4 regions of the Silvimonas sp. genome follow, and region 4 is predicted to be linked to each of the others. Evidence: predicted binding sites of a transcription regulator. Region 4 holds the regulator's gene; each other region holds the start of a gene.
The links. Region 4 encodes sigma-54, which starts transcription at its own class of promoters, with help from an activator protein. Its sites were predicted from a motif close to CTGGCACGCTTCATGCTT; they were not measured.
Positions count from the first base shown of each region.

Region 1: glnL (nitrogen regulation protein NR(II)) is a predicted target of sigma-54. The motif match lies at 1,281-1,298, and genes of this name have one in related genera.
Region 2: P4L78_RS02295 (flagellar hook-length control protein FliK) is a predicted target of sigma-54. The motif match lies at 2,199-2,216, and genes of this name have one in related genera.
Region 3: flgB (flagellar basal body rod protein FlgB) is a predicted target of sigma-54. The motif match lies at 2,804-2,821, and genes of this name have one in related genera.

Region 1 is NZ_JARLJK010000131.1:48,093-51,750, reverse strand. Features, by position in the region: gene P4L78_RS15420 (HAD family phosphatase) at 1-148, shown strand, start outside; gene P4L78_RS15415 (SelT/SelW/SelH family protein) at 163-465, shown strand; gene P4L78_RS15410 (DUF4124 domain-containing protein) at 492-983, shown strand; gene glnL (nitrogen regulation protein NR(II)) at 1,393-2,472, shown strand; gene ntrC (nitrogen regulation protein NR(I)) at 2,568-3,658, shown strand, end outside.
Region 2 is NZ_JARLJK010000054.1:156,881-160,538, forward strand. Features, by position in the region: gene flhA (flagellar biosynthesis protein FlhA) at 1-928, opposite strand, end outside; gene flhB (flagellar biosynthesis protein FlhB) at 962-2,122, opposite strand; gene P4L78_RS02295 (flagellar hook-length control protein FliK) at 2,267-3,475, shown strand.
Region 3 is NZ_JARLJK010000122.1:110,622-114,279, reverse strand. Features, by position in the region: gene flgE (flagellar hook protein FlgE) at 1-1,075, opposite strand, end outside; gene P4L78_RS13250 (flagellar hook assembly protein FlgD) at 1,195-1,896, opposite strand; gene flgC (flagellar basal body rod protein FlgC) at 1,925-2,332, opposite strand; gene flgB (flagellar basal body rod protein FlgB) at 2,351-2,764, opposite strand; gene P4L78_RS13235 (polymer-forming cytoskeletal protein) at 3,179-3,658, shown strand, end outside.
Region 4 is NZ_JARLJK010000009.1:102,660-106,317, forward strand. Features, by position in the region: gene ptsN (PTS IIA-like nitrogen regulatory protein PtsN) at 1-372, opposite strand, end outside; gene hpf (ribosome hibernation-promoting factor, HPF/YfiA family) at 688-1,017, opposite strand; gene P4L78_RS00695 (RNA polymerase factor sigma-54) at 1,064-2,473, opposite strand; gene lptB (LPS export ABC transporter ATP-binding protein) at 2,534-3,259, opposite strand; gene lptA (lipopolysaccharide transport periplasmic protein LptA) at 3,304-3,658, opposite strand, start outside.

The DNA of each region.
Region 1 (3,658 bases), on a different contig from region 4:
GCCCGACTTGCAACCCCAAGAACTGGTATTTATTGACGACAACCAGGCCAACGCCCGGGCGGCGAGTGCGTTAGGTTGGCATGGCATTCATCACACCAGTGCGGCAGCGACCGAAGCCGCGCTACGGACCTTGGGTGTCGCGTTTTGAATCAGGAGCAACCAATGACCGAAATCAGCGCCGGGCCTGCCACACCGCGTGTGAGTATTCGCTATTGCACCCAGTGCAACTGGTTATTACGCTCGGCCTGGCTGGCGCAAGAGTTGCTCAACACTTTCGCCGAAGAACTGGGCGAGGTGGCATTGCAACCCGGCACTGGCGGGATTTTCCTGGTGCATTGCCAGGATCAGGTGATTTGGGATCGCAAAATTGAAGGGCGCTTTCCCGAAGCCAAAGAATTGAAACAACGCGTGCGTGATTTGATCGCACCAGATCGACCACTCGGTCATAGTGACCGGCCGGCTTGAGGCCCGCTGTGGTAAGGTTCCGTCCCATGTCTATTTGTCGTTTGCTACCCCGTTTTGCCGCCATTGTCACACTGAGTCTGCTGGCCGCGTTCGCGCACGCAGATATCTATAAATATGTTGATGCCGATGGCCGGATCACGTTTTCCAATCTGCCTATGCACGGTGCGAGCCGGGTATATACCGACCCGATCCCCATGGGCAATAAAGCGCGCGGCAAAGGCACTGGCGCATCCGGCACCCGGGTTACAGCGCCCAGTCCGGCTGACTTTCCTCGCGTCGACAGCGCCACCCAGAAATCGCGCGATTCCAACCGCAAGCAGATTCTGCAAGACGAGCTGAATACCGAGCAGCAAGCGCTGGCCGACTCCCGCCGGGCGCTCAGCGATGCTCAAGCCAGCCCGGATGCCCAAGCCAATTCCGCCAAATACCAGGATCGGGTGAGTCGCTTGCGTGACAACGCCACGGTACATGAAAAGAACGTGGCCGCGTTGCAACAGGAACTGGCACGCAGTAAATAGCGCTGTCAGGCTGGGCGCACAGAAGTAGCGCCTTCCAGCCGCGGCCGGTTTTATCCGCTTTGGGCATTCAACCAGCCTGTTATCTCCATTCGCGTCGCCAGCTCCATCGCCGTCAGCCATCGTCACCGGCTAGCCCGCGCCGCGATTTGCCCCATCCTGATCAATCCACTGATCTGTTTTTGCGGTGTTAGCTCCCCATCACGGGGCAGTGCACCACAACGACACCTATAATGCACCATATGTGTGCAATACCCAGGTTTCTGGTCCTCAAACCGCCTTGTGCATGCCATCTGCAAGCTGGCCCGCTAATTGCTTGGTTAAGCCGCATGAAAGAAGCCGCGGAACCGGCACACGCCACCACGCATGCTTTACGCCTTGTTCGACGCACGTTTTACATAGACCGCACCCTATGACAAAAAGCCCTACTCCTGCCACGTTCGCTGGACTGGAATTTCTCGATGCTGCGGTATTGGCCACACGCGAAGATGGCGCGCTGGTCTATTACAACCCGACTGCGGCCGATCTGCTGGGTCTGCGTGACGACTGCCTGGGGATGTCGCTGACCGACTGCCTCGGCCCGGACAATCCGGTCGCCCAGGCGTTGTACAACGCCAGTCGCGATAACGTCAGCCTCACCGAACACGAAATCGCGCTGAACACCTCGCATGGCGAAGTCTACGTTTCTCTCACCGCCAGCCCGATTGAAAGCACCGAGGCTGCGGCGCTGGCGGAAATCCGCCAGATTGACCAGCAACGCAAAATCGCCAATGAAGAGCGCCTGCAAGCGCAGCAACAGGCTAATCGCGAGCTGATCCGCAATCTGGCACATGAGATCAAAAACCCGCTGGGAGGCATTCGCGGTGCCGCGCAATTGCTGTCGCGCGAATTGCATGACCCGCAACTGAAGGAATACACGCAGGTCATCATTGAGGAATCGCAACGCCTGCAAAGCCTGCTGGATCGGCTGCTGACGCCGCATCGCTTGCCGCAACTGGCCGAATTGTCGATTCATGAAGTACTGGAGCGCGTGCGCTCGTTGATGCTGGCGGAAACACCCAATGGCTTGGCGATCAAGCGTGACTATGACACCAGTCTGCCCACGCTGATTGGCGATCGCGAACAACTGATCCAGGCCGTACTCAACATCATGCGCAATGCCATTCAAGCCATGGATGGTGTGGGCGAAATCATGCTGCGTACTCGCGTGGCGCGGCAGGTCACGCTCAATCGGCAACGCTACCCGATTGCCATCCAGTTGCAGATTATCGATAACGGCCCGGGGATTCCGGATCACCTGAAGGACACTTTGTTTTATCCGCTGGTGTCGGGTCGTCCGGGTGGAACCGGCATTGGCCTGCACCTGGCGCACACTTTTATCAACCAGCACCACGGCTCCATCGATTTTGACAGCCGCCCGGGCTACACCTGTTTCAACATGCTGCTACCGCTCAATGGTTGGCAGGATTTCGACAAAACCAAGAACAACTAAACCAACCGCTCTGGGAACACCGTTTGCTCATGTCCTGCCCGCAACACGGGCTTTGAACAAGCGGAACCCCAGTCACCACAAGTTACGGAGAATCCATGAGCACTGTCTGGATTATTGATGACGACCGTTCCATCCGCTGGGTCTTCGAGAAAGCGCTGGCACGAGAAAACATTGCCCACGCCGCGTTTGCCTCGGCGACCGAAGCACTCGCCCGGCTGGGCCGCGAAGTTCCTGAAGCCATTGTGTGTGACATTCGCATGCCCGGTGAATCGGGGCTGACCTTTCTGGATCTGGTCAAAAAGGATTATCCCGGCCTGCCCGTGATCATCATGACCGCCCATTCCGATCTGGAAAGCGCGGTGTCGGCATTCCAGGGCGGCGCGTTTGAGTATCTGCCCAAGCCGTTCGATGTTGATGCTGCCATTGCGTTGATCCAGCGCGCGCTGCAGGAAGGTGCCCGCCAGGTCGGCGGCGAAGAGGCGCCGGTAACCAACCCGGATATCCTCGGCCAGGCACCCGCCATGCAGGATGTGTTCCGCGCCATTGGCCGCTTGTCGCAATCGGCCGCCACGGTGATGATCACCGGCGAATCCGGCTCCGGTAAAGAACTGGTTGCGCGCGCTTTGCATCGCCACAGCCCGCGAGCCGCCAAGCCGTTTATTGCCATCAATACCGCTGCGATCCCGAAGGATTTGCTGGAATCCGAATTGTTCGGTCACGAGCGTGGCTCGTTCACTGGCGCAGAAGCGCGGCGCCAGGGGCGGTTTGAACAAGCCGAAGGCGGCACGCTGTTTCTGGATGAAATTGGCGACATGCCTTCCGACCTGCAAACCCGTTTGCTGCGGGTCTTGTCGGACGGCTATTTCTATCGTGTTGGTGGTCAGGCGCCGATCAAAGCGAATGTGCGCGTCATTGCCGCAACTCACCAGAATCTGGAAGAACGCGTCAAACTGGGCGGCTTTCGTGAAGACTTGTTCCATCGTCTGAATGTGATCCGCCTGCGTTTGCCTGCCCTGCGGGAAAGGCGCCAGGATATCCCTTTGCTGGCCAAACACTTCTTGTCGCGCTCGGCTGCGGAACTGGGCGTCGAAACCAAACGCCTATCGGAAGACGCGATGGCGGCACTGAGCGGCTTTAGCTTTCCGGGCAACGTGCGCCAGTTGGAAAACCTGTGTCACTGGATGAC
Region 2 (3,658 bases), on a different contig from region 4:
AGGCCAGCAAGGTGGCCAGGGTCAGGAACGCCAGATGGGGCATGCCGGGGATAATCCCCATCAGACCCATCACCCCAGCGGTGAGATACATGACCTGCGGGCGGGCAAACAACTGTCCGAGTAGTTGCTGAGACAGGTCGGCGTCGGTGCCCACGCGGGACACCACGATACCGGCGGCAACCGAGATGATCAGCGACGGAATTTGCGCAACCAGGCCATCACCAATGGTCAACAGCGTGTAGGTGCGGCCAGCGTCGGCAAAGGCCATGTCATGCTGCACCATGCCGACGATCAAGCCGCCCACAATGTTGATCACCATGATCAAGATACCGGCGACCGCATCGCCGCGCACGAACTTGGAGGCACCGTCCATGGAGCCGAAAAAGTCGGCTTCTTCGGCGATGGTCCGGCGGCGTTTGCGAGCGTCTTCTTCGCCAATCAAACCGGCGTTCAAGTCGGCGTCAATCGCCATTTGTTTACCGGGCATCGCATCCAGCGTGAAGCGGGCGCTCACTTCGGCGATCCGGCCTGCACCTTTGGTAATCACCACAAAGTTGATGATGGTGAGAATGACGAAGGCGACGATACCCACGGTGAGGTTGTCACCGATCAGCACGTGGCCGAAGGCTTCAATCACTTTACCGGCGGCATCGGCGCCGTTGTGGCCTTCAGTCAGGACCAGTTTGGTGGAGGCCACGTTCAGCGCCAGGCGCAACAGCGTGGTAAACAGCAAAACGGTAGGGAAGGCGGAGAATTCGAGTGGTTCGCGGGTGTACAAACCGACCATCAACACCACGATGGACATCGAAATATTAAAAGTGAAAAAGAAATCCAGTGCCAGCGGCGGCAGGGGCAAGATCATCATGCCCAGGATCATCAAGACCAGGATGGGGACGGCCAGCACGGCCACATTGATTTTACGCCACATGGCTAGACGTGGCTTTTGCAGAGAACTTCATGGTCAGGAAGTGATTCCGTTTTCAGCTTGGCTTGAGTGTTCCGGGTCCAGTTCGGCTGGCACCGGCAAATCCGTATTCAGTGTTGGAGCCTGGCCGCCGTGGCTTTGCCAGTTTTTCAATTGATAGATATATGCGAGTAACTCGGCAGCCGCAGTATACAGTGCCGCCGGAATCTCCTGACCAAGTTCAGTGTGGTGATACAACGCACGCGCAAACGGTGGCGTACGTACCACAGTGACCTTGTTTTCCTGCGCAATATCGATAATGCGCTCTGCCAGCAGATAAGCCCCTTTGGCGATGACCTGCGGTGCCCGCATGCGCTCGTTGTATTGCAATGCCACGGCATAGTGGGTCGGGTTGGTGACCACCACATCGGCTTTGGGAATCTTGGACATCATGCGCTTGCGCGCGGCTTCGCGCTGCATCTGGCGGATGCGCCCCTTCACTTGCGGATCGCCTTCAGATTCTTTGTTCTCTTGCTTGACCTCTTCTTTGGTCATGCGCAGGTTTTTGTAGTAATCCCACAACTGCCAGGGCACATCGATGCCGGCAATCAAGCCCATGCTGCCAATCACCAGCGTGAGCGTATAGCGGGTCATCTGCCACAGATAACCGTAGCTTTCGGTGCTCGGCATGACGGCCAGTTGCAGCAATTGATCGCGCTCACGCCACAATACCAGGCAAGCCACGCCACCAATCAGGCCGGATTTGAGAATGGCTTTGCTCATGTCAACCAGCGCGCGCAAAGACACCAGGCGGCCCAGCCCTTTGGCCGGATTCAATCGGCCGAAATTGGGGGCCAGGGTTTCGGTGGTAAACAGCCAGCCGCCCAAAACCAGCGGGCTTACCAGCCCGGCGATGGCGCAGGCGATAGCGACCGGCAATACCGCGAACAGGGCGATGTGAAACACATTGGTCAGAAACGGGAACAGCAGCGTGGGGTCGGACGCCATGGTGCGGTTGAAGGTAAACGCCTGCATGAAAATGCCTGTGATCGCCTGAGCCAGCGATGGGCCGAGCGAAATCATCGAGAGCAAGCCGGTCATCATCACCGCAAACGAACCCAGTTCTTGCGAGCGCGGCACCTGCCCTCGCTTTTTCGCTTCCTCCAGCCGTTTGGCCGAGGCGGGTTCTGTTTTCTCTAGATCTGAATCTTCTGCCATCTGGCGATGATATCCCTGTCACTTTGCCGTTGTGGCGTGCCCCGAAGTTTAGCAGCAAGCGCTGCCGTGGCGGGAGCTGGCATTGGTTTTGCTTTTATAGAACCAACTCGTATTTCAATCTGTACCCAGATTCAGGATTACCCAATGGCTGCCGCGTCCTCTGTCAATTCGTTTCAAGCGTTTTCCGCCAGCTCTGCCGGGGCGACGCAACAAGCTGGCCACAGCAATGGCGTAGACTTTGGCGCAACGCTGGCCGATGCGCAGCAGACTGCCAAAAAGGCAACACCAGCGCCGGCGCCATCACCGTCTCCAACGCCGGCACCATCCCCCAGCCCGGCCCAGACCCAAGCCAAACAAGACGCCGCACAAAACGCTGACGCCAGTACTGATAGTGCGGCCAAAGCCAGCAAGGCCGCTGCACGCGAGGCCGCCGCGCAAGACAAAGACAACACAGCGACTGATGGCGATACCTCGTCGTGGCTGGCGATGTTGCAAGCCATGCTGATGCAGCCCGCCACCAACGTTACACCTACCGATCCAACCGCTGCGACAGCAACGTCTGGCGCTAGTTCGACGGACGCATTAGCCTCGCTGAACGCCATGCTGACAGCGCACCAGGGCAGCGTTAGCGACGACGCACTAACGGCGAGCGATGCCAAAGCGCTGTTGCAGGATATGAAAGCGGGGGACGGCAAAGCGGCGAATTCCATGGCGGATATTGCCGCAACCGACGGCAATTTCTTGCCGCTTTTGCAAAATGCCGCCGCTAATAGCGCCGCGACCACCAGCGATACGGACGACACCGCGCTGGCGCAATTGACGGCCGCGACTCAGCAACACCCCATCGCGGCCAATCAGGATCAAACTGCCAAACCGACCACCGCAGTTCACCAGATCGCCGTGCCGGTGACTGACAACAAGTGGGGCGACGCCGTGGCGCAACGGGTGTCGATGATGATTGGCAAGCAAGAGCAACAACTGGATATGCAACTGAATCCGCCGCATCTGGGCCCGATGGAAGTACGTTTATCCATGGCGCAGGACCAGGCGAGCGTAATCTTCACTTCGCAGCACGCCGGTGTGCGTGAGGCGCTGGCAGCGGCAACACCACGGTTGTCGGCATTGCTGGCCGATCAGGGCATTACCCTGACTAATGTGCAGGTGGCGTCAGACTCGCTTAACCAGCAAGCACAACAGCAACAAATGCAACGCCAGTTTGATGGCAGCAACGGCCAGAATCAGGGGCGCAGTCAGTGGGGGGGAGTCGCCGATGCCAGTCAGGCGGCGCTGACACCGGTAACCGGCACAATCCGCGTACCTGTCGCGCGTTCCGGTTTGAATCTATATATCTAGTTAGCGGATAAATCCGGCTAGCTCGCTTGCTTGCTCGTTTTATTACTTCAGACCCGCCTTCACGGCGGGAGTAGCCGCTTGTTTTCCGTCTGGTTTATGGGTATAACCCGGCCAGGTCTTGCAAATGCGATGTGGGTTGGTCTGGCACCGTTGAAGCCGGGTCAAAGCGGCTTTATGTCACTT
Region 3 (3,658 bases), on a different contig from region 4:
AGTTGGCCAGCACAATCTGGCCGACTGTTTTGGTCTGGCCGTTGGAGTAGCTACCTTGAATGGTGCCGTCTTTACCAATCGACATTCCGGTCAAGGTGCCGTCGGCATAGCCATCCTGGTTCAATGCATTCACCACAAACGGGCTGCCGTATTGGGTGGCTTGCGGAAAGGTGACATTGAACGCGAACGGGCTGGTTGCGCCGTTAGGTGCGACCAGATTGGTGGTGAAATTGAATGCCGAAACATTGCTGGCGGCGGTGCCGGTCAGCGGGTCGGTTACGGTTGCGGTGCTATCAAGCGCACCGTTGCCGTTAAACGACAAATAACCATTAGTGCCTGCTGGCGCGCCGGTGGACACCGGGGTAGCGCCGTCAAACGACGTTTGCACTTCCCACTGATTGGTTGCCACTTTGGTGAAATAGAAGGTCAGGTTATGCGACACGCCCTGAGCGTCATACACCTGAGCAGTGGTCGAGCTGGTAAACGTGGTCGGGTCGGTCACACTCAGCGGGCCAACGCCAGCCGGTGAGGCTGCACGGCTGATAATGGGCGCAGCGGCGTTCAGGTTCATGGAGCCGACCTGCAAACCAGCAGACGACGTCCCCGAAGAACCGGTGGCGCGCGCGCCAATGTTGCCCACTTGCACTTGCAGTGGCACTGGTGAGCCACCCTTGATCAACTGACCGGATGCCGGGTCGACCGCCCAGCCAGTCAGGTGCTCGCCATCGTTAACGATGTAGCCCTGATTATCCAGCTGGAACTGGCCGTTACGGGCATAAGCCACGGTGCCGGCATCGTTGACCATGCGGTAAAACCCGTTGCCGGTAATAGCCACATCCATCGGGTTGCTGGTGGTTTCCACGTTGCCCTGGCCGAACTGCTGGGCCACGCTCATCACCCGCGTACCGATCCCCGCCACATTGGAGGACGAAGCAAAGGTAGATGCGTAAATATCCGCGAACTCTGCGCGCGAATCCTTGAAGCCCACGGTATTGGCATTGGCAATGTTGTTACCAATGACATCCAGGTTCTTGGACGCTGCGTTCAGACCGCTCAAACCTTGTTGAAAACCCATGCTTTCTCCCCCGGCAATCCTTGCCGCCCTTGCGGCAATTCATGCCTGCCCTGTCGGGCACGTTATCGGACTTATCTGATTAATTCGTTTGTGACTGCAAGTAACACGGCTAAAGCGGCTTAGCTGATCTGTTTGACATCACTCAGATTGACTGTTGAGCCATTGCCCAACTGCACTTGCACGCCGCTACTACCCAGAATCACGCTGGTAGCGGTTTGCCAGCCATCTACCGTGAGGGTGGATTGCGCACCGGAAGAACTCATGCCAGAAGCCACTATCGCGTAGTTACCCGCTGGCGCCTTGGTGCCATCGGACAGCGTGCCGTCCCAGTTGATTGCGTTCATCTGCCCGGCAGTTGGCGTATTGGTCATTTGATCAACCACCTGGCCAGTGGTTAGCGACACCACTGAAACCTGCATCTGCGAAGTACCGGCCGGCACGTCAATCTGTGCTTGCAGCGGCGTGGTGCCGTCAAACGCAAAGCTCTTGGTCGGTGCCATGACCTGTTTGCCGATCAGCGCAGCGGACTGCAACGCCTGGCTGGAACTGAACAGCGACGACATCGACGACATGGTCTGATTAAGCTGCTGCACGCCACTCACAGTGCTGATCTGCGCCAGTTGCGAGGTCATCTGCGAGTTATCCATTGGATTGGTTGGATCCTGATTCTGCAATTGCGCTACTAGCAACTGCATGAACTGATCCTGCAAACCAGCGGCCGAACCCGAGGCAGTACCACTGGCGCTGCTGGTGCTGGATGTACCGCTAAGCGCAGCGTTGAGTTTGCTGAAATCAAACCCGCTACCTACTGTTGTTGCCATCTGGCTACTCCCTCAATCCGCTATTCAATCAGGCCGTGGCGAGCTGCAAGGTACGCTGCAGCAGGGTTTTGGCGGTATTCATTACATCGGCGTTGGTCTGATAAGAACGCGACGCCGACAACATATTGGTCATTTCTTCAACCACATTCACGTTAGGCATGGCTACGTAACCATTGGCATCGGCCACCGGGTTGTGTGGGTCATACATCAAACGCGGTGGTGTCTGGTCTTCAACCACCTGAGCAACTTTCACGCCCACGCCACCAGCTGGTCCGATCGGGGTAGCCTGAAACACCACTTGCTTGGCGCGGTACGGCTGGCCGTTGGAACTGGTGGCCGACTCGGCATTCGCCAGATTGCTGGCCACCGTATTCAAGCGCATCGACTGCGCCTGCATGGCCGAAGCCGAGATATCAAACGTGCTGAACAAAGACATGATCTAGTTGCTCCGCGGTCAGGACGATGCGGACGTCAGCGCAGTGCGCATCGTGCTCATCCGGTTCTGCATAAAAGTGATCGAAGCCTCGTAGCGCAGCGTGTTATCCGCAAAATCGCGCATCTCGGTATTCATATCTACGGTGTTGCCATCAATCGAGGGTTGGACCTCGCTGCGGTACTGCAGTTGCGGGGCAAACAAGTCTGTAGTGCCCTGCGGTTGCAGATGGCGCGCATCGGTTGCGGCCAAAGTACCGGCGTTCACCTGGGAAGCACTCAGCGCCGACTTGAACGCGGTCGAAAAATCGAAATCGCGAGCCTTGTATTGCGGCGTATCGCCGTTGGCAATATTCGACGACAACACTTCCTGACGGTACCCGCGCAACTTCATGGCGGTTTCCTGTGTTTGGAAATAGCTATCCAGCGAACTCATCATGGCCAAAGGCTTCCAGGTGTGTGACTGGACTCACAGAAGCAGGAAGTATGCCAGAAAACAAACCATTGATTTATAACGACTTAATTTTTATGCATATGGGATGCCCGGCAAGTTTTGCCGGTCTGCCAAGAGCGTGAGCGGCAGTGCAATGCCCGGCCCGCTTAAAACGCGTCGTTTATCAGCGACAGGCCAGAAAGCCGATTTCACTGGCGTCAGCCCGATTACCGCGCACGGCATGACGCCTGACGGCGACAGGCGGTAGCAACATTTTCGTAATTCGCATCAACAAAAAACAACATCTATTTGTTTATAAAAGATATTTTCATTGTGGCACGGCAATTGCACTAGAAGGGGTAGACGTGGAAATACCGATATTTCGCGCACCCTCTGACGTAATTCCAAGGAGTACCCATGTTCTCGTCGAAGCAACAATCGCCCATCCTCAATAAAAACCAGAGCAGCCTGACCAATCGCAGCGCGCACGCCGATGCGGGCAGCAGCCAACCCTATCCACCCGCCGGTGACAATCTGCGCCCTGACGGCGTACCCGCCAGCGTTCAGGCAACCAAAGCAGTGGTACCGGTAGCACCCGCCGCCACTGCAGATACCGGCGGCAACCGGCTGATCGTCGGCCCGGATGTAAAACTGCGCGGAGCCGAGATTCTGGATTGCGACACGCTGGTAGTTGAAGGCCGCGTAGAAGCCACCATGGATAGCCGCGTTATCCGCATCGCCGAAGGTGGCTCGTTCTCGGGCAAGGTGAGCATTGATGTGGCCGAAGTCCACGGCACCTTTGAAGGTGAACTGACCGCACGCGAGCAGTTGATCATCCACGCTACTGGCCGTGTCAAAGGCACCATCCGTTATGGCAAGCTGCTGATTGAATCAGGC
Region 4 (3,658 bases):
AAAGAGCTGGGCCAGCTCGGACAATATCTGCAAATGCAGGTCGGTGGCGGCAGCGGGAACCAGCAACACAAAGACTAGGCTCACGGGTTTCCCGTCCGGCGCATCAAAAGGCACCGGGCTTTTTAGCCGGATAAACGCGCCGCTGGCTTCTTTCAGCCCTTTGATCCGGCCGTGTGGAATTGCCACACCTTGGCCCAGGCCGGTTGAGCCGAGTTTTTCACGGGCAAACAGGCTATCGAAAATAACGCTGCGCGCAATGGCGTGACTATTCTCGAACAGTATCCCCACCTGTTCGAAAACACGTTTCTTGCTGCCCACGTCCAAATCTAGAAACACATTATTGGCGGGCAGAATTCTGGATATCAGACTCATCGTGTTGCCGACTCACTGACCAAAGCGGCGGGCGTATCCTGCGCGCCCCACCTGTGACGAATTCCGATGGCTGCTTTTGCTCTATTCACCGGTCTGGATAGTGCTCACTGGAACTGCGAACCACACCGCATTTACGGTGCAATTTGATAAGTATTGCGCAATTTATTAGCCAGGACAGCGCAATCTTGCCCCATTAACGTGCCATTGCACTGCACAACCAATACTATTGTACCGCCCAGAATGCATAAACAAAAACGGGAACCAGTATTATTGGCTCCCGTTTGTTGTATCAAAGGACTGGTTAATGCCGGAAAGTCATTCCTCTTCGACGGTTTGCTGATGTTTGATCGCTTCGCCGCGATGATCCATCAAGCATTCTTTGTGTTTCACAATCTGCCGATCAAGTTTGTCGACCAGTAAATCAATGGCCGCATACATATCCTTGTCTGATGCCTCAACGTGGATGTCTTTTCCGCGAACCCGCACTGTGACATCGGCTTTCTGCTGCAATTTTTCTACAGACAGAATCGTGCTGACGTCTACAACCTGGTCGAAGTGTCGCGTTATCCGGTCGAGCTTGCTGGTAACGTATTCCCGTAAGGCCGGGGTCACTTCAACGTGATGTCCGCTGATGTTGAGGTTCATGGCATTCTCCTTCTGGTAAGCCATTAAGACACTGCACCGATAAGGGCTACAGGTTTTTGCGCAGATTGACGGGTGGAACGTTCATGCCCTCCCTGTACTTGGCAACGGTTCGCCGCGCAACCACGATCCCTTGCCCGGATAAAGCTTCGGCAATGGCGCTATCTGAGAGCGGCCGGGTTTTGTCTTCGTTCTGGATCATCTGTTTGATGAGCGCTTTGATGGCAGTGGCCGAACATTCGCCACCAGCTTCGGTGTCAACGTGACTGCCGAAGAAGTATTTGAACTCCAGCAGCCCACGCGGGCTGGTCATGTATTTCTGGGTGGTAACGCGGGACACGGTGGATTCATGCAGATCCAGTTCCATGGCGATATCGCGCAGGACGAGCGGGCGCATGGCGACTTCACCATGTTCGAAAAACGCACGCTGGCGTTCAACGATGGCCTGAGCGACCCGCAGAATGGTTTCAAAGCGTTGTTGCACGCTTTTCACCAGCCATTTGGCTTCTTGCAACTCGCGCGCCAGCACACCGCCTTCGCTACGTTGCAGGATATCTGCATAGACTTGATTGATGCGCAACCGCGGCATCGCGGCTGGATTGAGTCTCACCTGCCATTGCCCCTTGATCTTTTGCACCAGTACGTCAGGTACAACGTAACGTGGTGTCAATGCCGCCCATTGTGCTGCCGGGCGCGGATTCAGACTGGTGATCACACTTTGCGCGGCTTTCAGTGCCGCGTCGTCACATTTCAGTAACCTTTTGAGCTTAGTGTAGTCACGCCCGGCCAATAAATCGAGATGTTGTCCGACGATCTGTCGTGCCAGCTCGCAAGCGGGAGAAGGTGCAACCAGGCGCAACTGCAGGCCCAAAGCCTCCGCAGTATTGCGGGCACCCACCCCAACGGGATCAAACTGCTTGAGTCTGGCCAGTGCTACGGCCAGGTCATCAATTTCAAGCTCCAGATGTGTGACGATCTCCAGCGGGATTTGTTCCAGTAATTCTTCGAGGGACATTGGTAAAAATCCCTCATCGTCCACTGCGTCGATCATGAAAGCCAGGGCAGCATGGTCGCGCTCGGGCAAACGCAGCACCCCGGCTTGATCCAGCAGATGCTCGCGCAGCGTCAGCTCTTTGGCGACCTGGGTGGCCGGATCGAAGTCGTCATCATCGTCACCGTTGCGCGCATTGCCGGTGCCGCTACCCCAGTTCATGTCGTCGCCGCTGCCATCGTAGGCCGGTTCTTGCGGGGTGCTGTCGCTCTCGCCGGAAACAGGTTCGGGACTGTCGGAAGGGTTGCTGCCCCCACCATCTTGTTCCAGCAGCGGATTTTCCAGCAGGTAACGCTCGATTTCCGTCTGAAAATCGAGTGTGGACAACTGCAACAGCTTGATCGACTGCTGCAGCTGCGGGGTGAGGTTCAGTTGCTGCGAAAGACGCAGTTGAAGGGATTGCTTCATGCTGCGTTTATATCCAGACAAAGAGGGTGGCGGTTGATCGGCGCTTTGTGCATGGCGCGGTTACATGCGGAAATGTTCGCCCAGGTAAACCTTGCGCACTTGTTCGTTGGCAATGATTTCGGCCGGATGCCCGGATGCCATCACGGAGCCTTCAGAGATAATGTACGCCCGATCACAAATCCCCAGCGTTTCGCGCACGTTATGGTCGGTAATCAGCACGCCGATACCGCGGTCGCGCAGATAAGCAATGATGCGCTGGATATCCATCACCGCAATCGGATCGACCCCGGCAAAGGGTTCATCCAGCAAAATAAAGCGCGGATCAGCAGCCAGCGCGCGAGCGATTTCAGCGCGTCGCCGCTCGCCGCCAGACAAACTCATGGCACCGCTGTCACGCAGATGGGCAATGTGCAATTCATGCAGCAGTTCGTCCAGTCGTTCCGCACGGCGTGTGGCGTTTTTCTCGCGCAGTTCCAGCACAGCCAGAATGTTCTGGGCGACCGTCATCTTGCGAAAAATCGAAGCTTCCTGCGGCAGATAACCCAAGCCCAGTTCTGAGCGCTGGTGCATCGGCAGGCGACTGATGTCCTGGCCATTCAGGGTGATTTCGCCACCATCGGCAGCGACCATCCCGACAATCATATAAAAGCTGGTGGTTTTGCCCGCGCCGTTAGGGCCAAGCAAACCGACGACCTCTCCCGCATCCACTCGAATGGCTACGTCACGTACCACGGTGCGTTTGCCGTAGCGTTTCATCAAACCGGAAGCGTTCAGGGATGCAGTCATGGGTTGAGTGGCCGGGCCGTTGTTATCGAGTGATCGGGAGGGCTTCATTGGGCCCCGCTTGCGGTGACTGCACTGGCCTTGGTTGCCGCCGGTTTGGTGGTGGCAGCGGCACTGGCGTCTTTTTTCTTCGGAACGATCGTCACATTGACGCGACCGGCGCCGGACTTGGTGCTGTTGGCGGTGTACTGGTCGTTGTTCAGGTTGTAAGTGATGATGTCCCCAAACACTTCGTTCTGGTTCTTGCGCACCCAGGCACTGTTGGTCAGCACCAGCATGCCGGTTTTCTGGTTGTAATCGTAATGCAGTGATTCAGCATCAACCCATTCACCATCATCTGCCTGCTGGCGAAATTTCACTGGTTTGCCATCGCCTTGCGAATATTGCATGCCATCCGCGTCT